Regions from separate parts of the Sulfuriflexus mobilis genome, predicted to be linked through region 1. Evidence: predicted binding sites of a transcription regulator. Region 1 holds the regulator's gene; each other region holds the start of a gene.
The links. Region 1 encodes sigma-54, which starts transcription at its own class of promoters, with help from an activator protein. Its sites were predicted from a motif close to TGGCANGNTNCNTGCTT; they were not measured.

Region 2: a site for sigma-54 is predicted at 2,210-2,226, ahead of nirB (nitrite reductase large subunit NirB). Genes of this name have one in related genera too.
Region 3: a site for sigma-54 is predicted at 2,077-2,093, ahead of EL386_RS05370 (flagellar basal body-associated FliL family protein). Genes of this name have one in related genera too.

The regions. Positions count from the first base shown of each region.
Region 1 covers NZ_AP018725.1:642,138-646,515, forward strand. The annotation lists gene hprK (HPr(Ser) kinase/phosphatase) at 1-282, opposite strand, end outside; gene ptsN (PTS IIA-like nitrogen regulatory protein PtsN) at 284-748, opposite strand; gene hpf (ribosome hibernation-promoting factor, HPF/YfiA family) at 784-1,122, opposite strand; gene EL386_RS03315 (RNA polymerase factor sigma-54) at 1,157-2,635, opposite strand; gene lptB (LPS export ABC transporter ATP-binding protein) at 2,725-3,450, opposite strand; gene lptA (lipopolysaccharide transport periplasmic protein LptA) at 3,447-3,965, opposite strand; gene lptC (LPS export ABC transporter periplasmic protein LptC) at 3,955-4,378, opposite strand, start outside.
Region 2 covers NZ_AP018725.1:1,717,973-1,722,350, reverse strand. The annotation lists gene EL386_RS08520 (bifunctional protein-serine/threonine kinase/phosphatase) at 1-281, opposite strand, end outside; gene EL386_RS08515 (NarK family nitrate/nitrite MFS transporter) at 345-1,823, opposite strand; gene nirB (nitrite reductase large subunit NirB) at 2,292-4,378, shown strand, end outside.
Region 3 covers NZ_AP018725.1:1,044,413-1,048,790, reverse strand. The annotation lists gene EL386_RS05380 (hybrid sensor histidine kinase/response regulator) at 1-436, opposite strand, end outside; gene EL386_RS05375 (PAS domain-containing sensor histidine kinase) at 475-1,644, opposite strand; gene EL386_RS05370 (flagellar basal body-associated FliL family protein) at 2,186-2,602, shown strand; gene EL386_RS05365 (hypothetical protein) at 2,606-2,935, shown strand; gene orn (oligoribonuclease) at 2,937-3,482, opposite strand; gene EL386_RS05355 (M48 family metallopeptidase) at 3,573-4,378, shown strand, end outside.

The DNA.
Region 1 (4,378 bases):
AAGCGGGTTGCCCTCGTAGAGGCGGTTGAGTGACTCATGCCTGCCCTGTTGCGACAGGCGCATAAAGTATTCTATTTCACGGTAACCGATGATTTGAATACGGTGTGGGTGAATAAAGTTCAGGTGCCCGACGTAGGAGACATCCCGGTCATCTTCGTCCGTGATTTGCGGCCCATCGAAATGAATATGACGATCTTCGCCATTACTCCCGGCAACATGCACAAGTGCCAGTTTATTGCGATGGGTATCGAACAGGGATTTGACAGAGATGTTTTCAGTCATGTCAGTCTGTGGCGGCCTGCCAGTGTGTTAGAAGTGTGTAGATTTCTTCATTGCTGGTGGCGTGCCGCAATTTTTCACAGTAAGCCGTATCGCTGAACATTTGTGCCAGTTGCGAGAGGATCTTCAGGTGTTCATCGGTAGAGGCCTCTGGCACCAGCAAGCCGAAGACCAGGTCTACCGGCTGGCCATCTATGGCATCAAAGTCGATGCCCTCGCGGAGCTGCATGAATGCACCGATGGTCTTGTCGCCGCTCTGGATACGCCCGTGCGGAATGGCAACGCCATGGCCAAGGCCAGTACTACCCAGGCGTTCACGTGATAGCAGGCTATCAAAGATCTCGCCCTGGGTAAGACTGGCATCGGCATTCAGCATCAGTGCGCCGACTTCCTCCAGTGCACGTTTTTTACTTGCCGGAGTGGCTGCACAGCTAATGCGCTCCGGTGAAAGTATATCGCTGATATTCATATTATAGATTTACTATTAAGGTTTTTAATAAGGGGTTATTCAGGGATTTCCTGAAACTCCTGGTTTTTCAGGCCACCTTCAGAACGATGATGGTCGGTGGTTTTTTCCTTATGCTTGATAATCTGGCGATCAAGCTTATCGACCAGTGAATCGATCGCAGCGTACATGTCTTCATCGACTGATTCAGCAAACAACTTGTGACCGGTAACGTGCACGGTGGCTTCGGCCTTCTGACGGAGTTTTTCCACAGTCAGAATAACGTGCGTGTTCGTGACGTTATCGAAGTGTCGTTCAAGTCGTTCGAACTTGCTGTTCACATAATCACGCATAGAATCGGTGATGTCGATGTGATGTCCAGTGAGGTCGATTTGCATAGTAGTGCTCCTCTGGGTTGAGGCTGGTGCATGATTACATCAGCCGTTTACGTTCGTTGGAAGGCGGGATCGACATGGCCTCGCGGTATTTTGCGACGGTGCGTCGGGCCACGTTTATGCCCTGTTGTTCCAGGAGTGAAGCGATCTTGTTATCACTCAGGGGTTTCTTCGGTTCTTCAGCCGCGATCAGTTTTTTGATCAGGGCGCGGATAGCGGTGGATGAACACTCGCCGCCGCTGGCGGTACTGACATGGCTGGAGAAAAAGTATTTCAGCTCAAAGATGCCACGCGGGGTATGCATATATTTGCGTGTGGTAACACGGGAGATGGTTGATTCATGCATCTCCACGGCCTCAGCGACATCGTGCAGCACCAGTGGCTTCATGGCCTCTTCACCGTGCTCAAGAAAACCGCGCTGGTGTTCAACAATACAGGTGGCGACCTTGAGCAGGGTCTCGTTGCGGCTTTGCAGGCTTTTTAGTAACCAGCGGGCCTCTTGCAGGTTATCCTTGAGAAAGTTGTTATCCTGGCTGTTGTCGGCACGGCGGATCATGCCAGCGTAGAGGTCATTAATACGTAGCTTGGGTGCAACATCCGGATTCAGTTCCACACGCCACACGCCCTTGTGCTTACGGACATAGACATCGGGTACGATATATTCGGTACGTTGGCTGGAAAGGTGGCTGCCGGGACGCGGGTTCAGTGAACGTATCAGGGTGATGACCTGTTGCATGTCCTCTTCGTTAAGCTTCATACGACGCATCAATTGCGGGTAATCATGCGCGGCCAGCAGCTCGAGGTGTTCACTGACCATCTGCATGGCTTGTTCACGCCATGCTGTCTCCGGGGAAAACTGACGTAGCTGCATGAGCATGCACTCGCCAAGGTCACGTGTGGCGACACCTGGCGGGTCAAAGTTCTGTACTTGTCTTAATACGGCCTCGACCTCGTCAAGTTCGAGTTCGGGCAGTTCGTCCTGCAGGCTTTCGAGAAGTTCCTCAGTACTGCTCTCAAGGTAACCGTCTTCGCCGATCGCGTCGATGATCGAGGTGGCAACCGTCATGTCGGTATCGGAAAACGGGCTCATGCGCATCTGCCACATCAGGTGGTCATGCAGGCCCTCCTCGTCATCACTGTTGATGTCGAAATCACGCTGGCTGAACTCGGAGCTGGCCGGGCCGCTGGATTGGTAACTCGGTTCATAAATGTCATCCCAAGCGGTATCGACCGGCAGGTCATCGGGGATATCGGCCTGTTGCATGGCCTTGTCGGTGTCGGCTGCGGCAATGTCATCCTTGGCAGAGGGTTTTTCCTTGTCCTTGCCGTGTTCTTCCTGGCTGCTGTCAGCGCCTTCCTCACCCTCGGCGATCTCAAGCATGGGGTTGCTGTCGAGGGCCTCCTGGATCTCTGAACTCAGCTCCAGCGAAGACAATTGCAACAGCCGGATGGCTTGTTGCAACTGCGGAGTCATGGTCAGGTTCTGGCCCAGACGAAGCTGGATGGACTGCTTCATGTGCGGTTCGGATCTTTCATTAAAGGCAGACGTGTTACCTAACTAATATTCTAGCGCAACATTCGTGCCAGTACAGGATAAAATTGACATCAGAGGGTGAAATGTTGGCCAAGATAGACCTCACGCACCTGCTTGTCGGCGAGCAGGCTTTCCGGGTCACCCTCGGCGATGATCGCCCCGGCATTCATAATGTAGGCACGCTCACAGATACCGAGGGTTTCCCGAACATTATGGTCGGTTATTAATACGCCGATGCCGAGCTCACGTAAGTGATTGATAATTGAATTGATGTCCACGACTGAGAGCGGGTCGACGCCGGCAAACGGCTCGTCGAGGAGGATAAAATCCGGACGCGTGGCCAGGGCGCGGGCGATCTCAACCCGGCGGCGTTCACCACCGGACAGGCTCATGCCGAGGCTGTCGCGGATGTGCGAGATATGCAGTTCACGCAACAATTCCTCGGTCTCGGTTTCGATTTGCTCCGCCGACAGGCCCGGCATCGATTCGAGGATGGCGCGGATGTTGTCCTCGACACTGAGCTTACGGAATACCGAGGCTTCTTGAGGCAGGTAGCCGATGCCGAGTCGGGCACGGCGGTGCATCGGGAAGTGGCTGATGTCGGTATCGTCGAGATAGATATGCCCGGCATCGGCCGAGATCAGCCCTACCATCATATAAAAGCTGGTGGTCTTGCCGGCGCCATTCGGGCCTAGCAGGCCGACGACCTCACCACTGTTGATGTGCATCGAGACATCATTGACGACGTTGCGAGAACGATAGGTCTTGAAGAGTTTTTCTGCACGCAGGGCACTCATTTTTTCGGGTCTTTTTTACTCGGTTGCAGGATCATTTGTACACGGCCTTTTTTGCCGTCCTCACCGCCGCCGCGCGCCTCAACCAAGTCGCGTCGGGTATCATAAACAATGTGCTCACCCTGGAAGACATCACCACCCTGAATGACCTCACCCTCACGGCGTACGATCAGGATCTCCTTGACAGCGTCGTAAAACAGCTCGCGACCCTCGGCGATGACGTCATCAGGTTTGTTGTCCGGACGTTGCTGAAAGTGGGCGCGTTTGCCCGTGGCGTGGACCCTGTCGAGGTCCTTGTTCTTGTCGCGGTAGACGATGACCACGTTACCCTTGATGAGAATACTGCCACGGGTGATGACAACATTGCCACGAAAGGTACTGATGCCCTTTTCATCATCAATATCGACACGGTCTGCCTCAATGTTCATGGGCTGGTCCTTGTCGCTCTTCAGGGCCAGGGCCGGCAGGGGCAGTAACAGGCAGAGCAGGAGTATGGAAGAATAGAACTTATTGTTCATAGTGCACCCGTACATCATCAAGCAGTTGTAATTGTCCTTCACGCACATAGGCACGCATACCAATGGCAGTGGTTTTGCGTTTCTCACTCAGCATAGTGACAGGTTGGTCGGTTTCGGCAAAGTCGGTTTTCGGATGAATGCGCAAACGTTCCGTTAACAGTTTCACCGGGCGGTTGTCCGGACCACTGTGGCGGTCGATGACGACATTACCACTGAGCAGTACCAGCTTGTTATCTGCCGCTACCCAGCCACGGTCGGACCTGACGATCCAGGGTTTACCGGTTTCACGGTACAGGGTCATGGTCGGCATGTTCAGTTCGGTGCTGTCATCATCCGGGTAATGCAGCATCTTGTCGGAGATCAGCAGGGAACTGGGGCGGCCTAGATCATCCATGGTCGTCATTTCAAAGTTG
Region 2 (4,378 bases), 1.1 Mb from region 1:
AACCAGGTATTGAGTGAGCCGATAATCTTTTGCCCGGCATTTTTCACCGACCAGGAATCCGGGGTGCTATAGTAATCACTGAGAAAGCCACGTACACAGGCATGACTGGCCTCACGTCCTGCCTCGCTGCGGCTTACGCCATCGGCGATGAGTGCAACAATGCCCTTGGTGCTGAGCAGGGGTTCATCGGGAATGCGGATGTCGCAGGCATCATCATTAATCGCCTTGACGCCGGCTTCACTGCATTGCCCGGACTGGATGCCAGGTTGGGATTGCATCATATATATCAATAGCCAACGTCGCTGTGAAGCGACGCTGGCCCCTTAATGACAAGCTGATGAGGCTTACTCTACTTCAATCATCTGCACAGTGCCATCCGGCAACACCTCGGCCATCTCGCCACGTGGTTCTTCGAGGAACAAGAAGACGATGGCCAGAACCACCACAGCGGATGCAGCGATCACCAGGAAGAATATTTGTGGTGAAACAAAGGAGAGGATGGTCAGAAAGCTCACGGCCCCTACACTGCCGTAGGCGCCCGCCATGCCGGCGACCTGGCCTGTCATGCGACGTTTCACCAGTGGCACCATAGCAAATACGGCACCTTCACCCGATTGGACAAAGAATGAGCAGACCATGGTAATGACCACGGCCAGGAATAAATTCCAGCTGGAATCTATCTGGCTCATCATATAGTAGCCAATGGCCAATCCAGCCAGCAGGATCAACAGGGTCTTGCGACGGCCGAACTTGTCACTGATCAGGCCGCCACCGGGTCTGGCGACGAGGTTCATGAAGGCATAACCGGAGGCGAGCAGGCCAGCCTCAACCATACCCAGGTCAAAGGTATCGAGGAAGAACAGGGGCAGCATGGAGACCACGGCCAGCTCCGAACCAAATGTCACCATGTAAGAGAGGTCTAGTACGGCGACCTGCTTGAACTTATAACGGTCAATCTCAGGCACGGCCTTTTCAAACACATGTTTATTGATGCGGTAGATGTGCATGGTTTGGTAGATATATAGCAGCACCAGCAGACCATAGAGCGTGTAGGTAATACTGGCGGCGAGCAGGTTCAGGTTGGTCGGTCCCAGTTTCCATGTCAACAGGGCCAGTGCAGCAAACATAGGAATGTTCATCAGCATGTAAAGGAAAAAGTCTCCGGGCGTACTCACTTCCATGGCACCCGTCTTCTTTGGCTTGAAGTAGGTAGACCCCTTTGGGGTGTTACTGACTGAGAAGTAATAAATAAAGGCATAAACCAGGGCGATGACACCGGTCATGGCAATGGCGTAACGCCAGCCATTTTCTTCACCACCAAATATCAGAGCCAGTGTCGGTAGGCTCAATGCCGCGGCGGCAGACCCAAAGTTACCCCAACCACCATAAATACCTTCCGCCACGCCCAGTTGCTTGGCCGGGAACCACTCTGCAATCATACGAATACCGACCACGAAGCCGGCGCCGACAAAGCCGAGCAGGAAGCGCATGATGGCCATCTGCTCAAAGCTGTCGGCGAAGGCAAAACCGAAACAAAGCAGGCTGGATATTGAGAGCAGGGCAGAGTACATGATCCTCGGACCGAGCTTGTCTACCAGCATGCCGACGATGATTCTTGCGGGAATAGTCAGCGCGACGTTGAGGATGAGCAGGGTTTTGACTTGCTGTGGGCTAAGCCCAAATTCGTCACGTATATACGCCAGTAGTGGTGCGTGGTTAAACCAGACAAAGAAACTGATAAAAAAGGCCACCCAGGTCAGGTGCAAGATCTTTGTGTTGCCGCTGAACGATAGCAGGTTGAGCTTACTGGTGTCGGTACTCATTACTTCTAACTCCCTTCGATGGGTCATTTAATCATGCTGTGCCGCTTCTTTGCGGCAGCTTTATTCGCTAATGCCACACTCCAGAGCAATGAACATGCCAACTTTATAATTTGGCAAAAACACCGGCTATTATTCATATAACAGTCAGAGTAAAGATATGCGGTCTGCACAAGCAGGGCGCGTTCGGGAGGGCTAAACCAGCGACAATCTCCATGCCTGGCATAAAGATTCATGCCTGCACCTATATATATGGGGCATAAAGCCGATGGTTCATAACGATGCATAATTACTGCGAACGCATCAAAATAGTGCGATAAATTGGTGCAATAGGGGGAATTTCTGTCGAAAAGTGCGAAATTCAGGGGGGAAACCGGAAAAATCGATTTTGGCACGCATGTTGCTCTATCAGGATTAGCTAATTTAGCAGGACACGGCTCAACGGCGAGTCAGTGCAACATGGGAAGCCCAATGAAAGAAAAACTTGTCCTTATCGGCAACGGCATGGCCGGTGTACGAACCCTCGAAGAACTCCTTAAAGTCGCCCCTGACCTGTATGACATTACAGTCTTTGGCGCAGAGCCATACGGCAACTACAATCGCATTATGCTCTCACCGGTGTTGGCCGGCGAGAAGACCATTGATGAGATCATGCTCAATGATGAACAGTGGTATATCGATAACCATATCACCCTGCACAAAGGCAAAGAGGTTATCAATATCGACCGCTCTGCGCAGAAGGTGATCGCCTCAGACGGTACCAAGGCAAGCTACGATCGCCTGCTGATGGCTACCGGTTCTACTCCATTTATTATCCCATGCCCCGGACATGAGCTCGAGGGAGTCATCGGCTTCCGTGATATCCATGATGTCGACAAGATGCTCGAGGCCGCCAAGCAACATCAGCATGCGGTGGTCATCGGTGGTGGCCTGCTGGGTCTTGAGGCGGCCAACGGTTTGATGCAGCAGGGCATGAAGGTCACTGTGCTGCACCTCATGGATACCCTGATGGAACGCCAGCTTGATAGCGTCGCCGGTAAGATGCTGCGCAAGTCGCTGGAAGACCGCGGTCTGGAAATCCTTATGCAGGCCTCGACCAAAGAGATCAAGGGTCAGGACCACGTGCAATCAGTGCTGCTTGAAGACGGCCGTGAGATACCCGCCGAGCTGGTCGTCATGGCCGTGGGGATTCGACCCAATATAGCTCTGGCCGAAAAGGTCGGCATTCACTGTGAACGCGGTATTGTCGTCAATGACACGATGCAGACCTTTGACCCGAAGGTTTATGCCGTCGGTGAATGTGTGCAACACCGTGGCCAGGTCTATGGTCTGGTCGCGCCCCTGTTTGAAATGGGTAAGGTCTGCGCCAATCACCTGGCGAAGATGGGGATTGGTCGTTATGAGGGTTCAATGACCTCAACCAAGCTCAAGGTCACCGGCATCGACCTGTTCTCGGCCGGGGATTTTACCGGCGGTGAAGATACCGAGGAACTGGTCTTCCAGGATGCCTCGCGGGGTGTCTACCGTAAGCTGGTCGTGCAGGACAACAAGCTCAAGGGCGCGGTCATGTATGGCGATACTATCGATGGCAGCTGGTATTTCGACCTGATGCGCGATGCGACGGATATCAGCGACTTCCGTGAAAATATCCTCTTCGGTCAGGCCCATCTTGGTGATTCGGGTCACGGTGATGAGAACCGTATTGCCATGATGGCCGACAGTGCCGAAATCTGTGGTTGTAACGGTGTTTGCAAGGGTGACATCGTCAAGGCCATTACCGACAAGAAACTCTTTACGCTTGAAGACGTGCGTGCGCACACCAAGGCTTCGAGTTCCTGTGGCTCCTGTACGGGTCTCGTCGAGAGCCTGCTCGCGCATACTGTTGGTGGTGACTACTCGGTAGCCCCGCACCTGAAACCCCTGTGTGCCTGTACCGAACATACGCATGATGAAATTCGTGCCACGATCAAGGAAAAAGAACTCAAGTCTATCCGCAGCGTAATGGACTTCATGGAATGGAAGACCCCGGATGGTTGCAGCAAATGTCGCCCGGCCCTGAACTATTACGTCATGTGTGCCTGGCCGGACGCTGGCAGCGATGACGGCCAGTCACGTTTTATCAACGAACGCGCCCACGCCAATATCCAGAAGGATGCGACGTATTCCGTGATTCCGCGTATGTGGGGGGGCGGCACAACGCCGGAAGAGTTGCGTGCAATCGCCGATGTGGCAGAAAAGTTTAACGTCAAGACCGTGCATGTTACCGGCGGTCAGCGCATCGCGCTGTATGGCCTGAAAAAACACGAACTGCCGGTGATCTGGAATGACCTGAACCAGGCTGGCATGGTCTCGGGGCATGCCTACGGCAAGGCCCTGCGTACCGTGAAGACCTGTGTTGGCAAGGAGTGGTGTCGTTTTGGTACCCAGGACTCGACCCAGCTCGGTATCGAGCTGGAAAAGATGACCTGGGGTTCCTGGACCCCGCATAAGTACAAGATGGCCGCCTCCGGTTGTCCGCGTAATTGTGCCGAGGCGACCATTAAGGACTTTGGTGTGGT
Region 3 (4,378 bases), 400 kb from region 1:
TAAACGGAGTCCTTGTTTCGTGTGTAATCAAGGAGATAAAGGCTGTTTTTAATTCATCAACTTCTTCAGCAAACTTTAGCCTTGCATAAACACGAACTTTTGCCAGCAACTCCCCATCATCAAACGGCTTGACAACATAGTCATCAGCACCAGACTCATAACCAATGATACGGTCCTCAATCATTGACATACCGGAAACCAGAATCACTTTAATATTTTTGTTAGCTAAACTTGATTTAATTTTTTTACAAACTTCTATACCACTAATCCCCGGCATCATAATGTCAAGCAGGATAATATCCGGTCTGAACACCTCGACCACTGACAAGGCATGCTCGCCATCGATGGCATAGGACAAATCAAATTCGTCCCCAAGTATCTCCCTAAGGATCCTGACATTCCTTTCATCATCATCGACTATCAATACTTTTGTCATATAATTAAGCGCCTCAAATACCATCCATAAAACGATTTCTATTCCACATGCGCATGTTTATTTAATCTCTCCGTGGGTATAAATACACATACACAGGCGCCTCCACCTTCACGGTTATTCATTTCAAGTCTTCCGCCATGCCCGACCTCTATTATTTCCTTGCAGATAGGCAGGCCCAGCCCGGTCCCACCCGGTGTTTTGCTATTCGCATCACTCTGAATAAACGGATCAAATATCCTCACCAGATCGTCTTCTGGAACACCTTCACCCTCATCACAAATCTCAATTCCAACTCCTGCTCTCCCGGAATAATCAATATAAAAATCCACGTTTCCATTTTCGCCAGAAAACTTTATCGCATTTGAATAAATATTCCTGAAAACCTGTAGAATCCTGTTCGCATCTATTGATATCTTCTTTTCATTTCCCGTAATATGTATATTTGTACAAATATTTTTGTATCCGCAAATTATCTCCATCTCTCTTATAACCCGTCCCAAAATATCCACAATGTTCTTTTCGCCATAGGAATATGCCATCTTCCCCGATTTCAACTTTGATAAATCGAGTAGGTCATTTAATATCTTTAGCAGCGTTTCTGCGCTCTCATGGATCTCCGAAAGGAAGCTTTTTATCTTTTCTTGTGGCAAGACATCTATCTTCTTTAGCGCAATAGACGAAAAACTCAGCACCCCATGCAGGGGTGTCCTTAACTCATGAGACATGTTGGCCAGAAAGCTGGACATGGCCTTTTCGGCAGACAGTGCCGTATCTCGCGCAGTCACCAGGTCTTCTGTCTGAACCCTTATCATCATTTCGAGATGATCTTTGTAAGACTCCAACTCGATTTCAATTTTCTTTCTTTCTTCAATATTATGTATAACAGCCGTTGCATACTCATCATTAGCAACACGTATCGATATCTCGGCAAGAAACACCTCCCCGTCCTTCTTTTTTATTAACACCTCAATTACCTTGTCAAGCTTGTTATCCTCAGCATTGCATGACAGGTAGTTTTTAACATCCTCCTTTGATAATTTTTTTTGTATATCACATAAGCCTAACTCACAGAGTTCAGCCTCACTATAACCCAGCGTCTCATACGCAGATTTACTCGCACTAACAATTCTCATACTGTTTCTGGATAGCAGTAAAACGCCATCTGTTGCATAATCAAGTGCGATCTTCATCAGGGCGATATCATCCATAGGAAACCTTATCCATATACTCTCAATCTAATAAACCCCTTACACATGCATGCCGTCTGATGAATGTTCACCACATTATATTTTTTTGCTCTTTAGTCTCAATTTTACACTAGACCAGTTGTTTGCCCCGATAAAGGCAATACATACATATTTATTGAATGTTTACATTCAGTAATTTTGCGGAATGGAGTAAAAAAACCCCGGCTGAGGGCGGGTTATATTTTCGGTGTCTCTCACAGAATAATGGGGAAATGAAATACCCTGAACACTCACTGTTCACCGATGATATCGTCCTTACACTGTGATACCTTAAATTGTTATTATTTGCATTCCCGGCTTATCCCAACTTATTGTTATTTATGCAATAATTGTCTGTATTTTTGCCGTCTGTCTGAACAGCGTTTTGCCATGCTATTATTATGTTTATCAAGGTGGCATGCTCTATTCCTTACTCGTGATAGATACATTTAGGCCACCTATCCGGGAAAAGCCTTAAGGCTTGCCTTTTGGCTGCCGATACAATAACAATGATAACGTCCGAATGATGATAATGATTATGTACAGAAACCTTCTCGCCCTGTTCCTATTATTTCTATTCACAACACCGCTCTATGCCTCAAGCGGCGGCTCTTCAAGCTCGGCGTCACCGTACCTGTCATTCCAGGCACCGTTTGTTGTAAATATCACAGATAAAGGTCGTATGCGGTTTTTACAGGTGGCTGTTCAGCTCAAACTGGCCGACCCGAATCAGGGTGCAGAATTACTTGCCCATGAACATGCACTGCGGCACTATCTGATTATGTTACTCAGCGACCAGGAAGCCAGTAAGCTCTACTCGGTAGCCGGAAAAGAAGCGCTGCGTAAATCGGCTTTGCAGGAAATAAAAAAAGCCATAAAGGAACATGCTAATCACGTACAGATTGAAGATATCTTTTTTACCAGTTTCATTATCCAATAAGCCATGCACTACGCCATTGTCATTAACCTGGATTACGCCAGTTACCCTGAGGAGAGCTGCAAGGCACTCTGGCAGGAAATTCGACTACGTATGATGGAGGCTGGATTCCGCTGTGATGGCAGAATTTTTACCATCCGCCGAGATGAGGTTGAGGCCTGCCAACTGGCCCGTGATGTTATTGAAAACATCGAGCAGCATATGGACTATCACAATAAGCGTATATTTCGCTATATAAAGGAATTCTACGGCTTTGACATGAGCTGCACGACCAACCTGCTACTGCCTGCCGATGACAGTATTCTCCTTGAAGATAACCTCGAACAGGATGCCTGAGTCAAACCTTCAGGAAGTGCTCCCGGTAATACTGTAACTCCGCGATCGAATCCCGAACATCGTCCATCGCCAGGTGGGAAGACGTCTTTGAGTGTCCCTTGTAAACCTCGGGTGCCCAGCGTCGAGCCAGTTCCTTGAGGGAGCTTACATCGAGATTGCGGTAGTGAAAATAGGCCTCCAGCTCCGGCATCAGGCGTGCCATAAAACGGCGGTCCTGGCAGATGCTATTACCACACATCGGTGACGCCCCTTTCGGCACATACTGGCCGATAAATTCCAGCGTCTCACGTTCGGCGTCAGCCGCGCTCAGCTGGCTGTTTTTAACCCGCTCAGTCAGGCCGGACTGGCCATGTTGCCGTGTATTCCAGTCATCCATGCCTGCCAGCACTGTGTCATCGACGTGGATGGCGCAAATCGGACCTTCCGCGAGTGTATTCAGATCTTTATCGGTGACGATAGTGGCGATCTCGATAATGAGGTCATTGAAGGTATCCAGCCCGGTCATTTCCAGGTCGATCCAGATAAGGTTATTCACGTCTTGCGGCATGCAATACTCCGGGCAGTTAACGGCTTGTTTTAATTAAGCGTTAAGGCTACCCTGCCTGCACAGTTTGCGCAAATTCCGGAACCAGAATCCATGAATGAAACCAGCTTTCTTAGCCTCTTCCTCATCGTCCTCGGCCTGTCGACCCTCGTCCAGTGGTGGCTGAGTCTGCGTCACAGCCGCTTCGTGGCTACACACCGCGGCAAGGTCCCCGAGGCCTTTGCTGCGCGTATCCCACTGTCGGCGCATGAAAAGGCCGCTGATTACACCCTCGCCAAGACTGTCCTTGAACGTATCGAAATCGTCATTGGAGTAGTCCTGTTACTGGCCTGGACACTCGGTGGCGGACTTAATGCACTGGATGGGTTGTGGGCCTCCTTCGGCCTGTCGCACTTATGGACAGGGACCGGCTTCCTTATCAGCCTGTTTGTGCTGATGGCCATACTCGATATCCCCATGGGCCTGTATCGTACTTTCATCCTTGAGGCGAAGTTCGGCTTTAACCGCACCACGCCTGCAACCTTCGTTTCTGATCAAGCCAAGCAATTTTTACTGTTATTGCTTATCGGTCTGCCACTGGCCATGCTGGTCCTCTGGCTGATGGAAAACATGGGCCAGTACTGGTGGCTGTGGGTCTGGGCGGTCTGGACCGGTTTTGGCCTGCTCATGATGTGGGCCTACCCGGCCTTTATCGCGCCACTGTTTAACAAATTCAAACCGCTCGACAACGAGGCATTGCGCGAACGTATCCAGAGCCTGCTCCGTCGTTGTGGCTTTACCAGTAATGGTATCTTTGTCGTCGATGGTTCACGCCGTTCCGGACACGGCAACGCCTACTTCACCGGCCTGGGCCGGAACAAGCGCATTGTCTTCTTTGATACCCTGCTCGACAGCCTCAG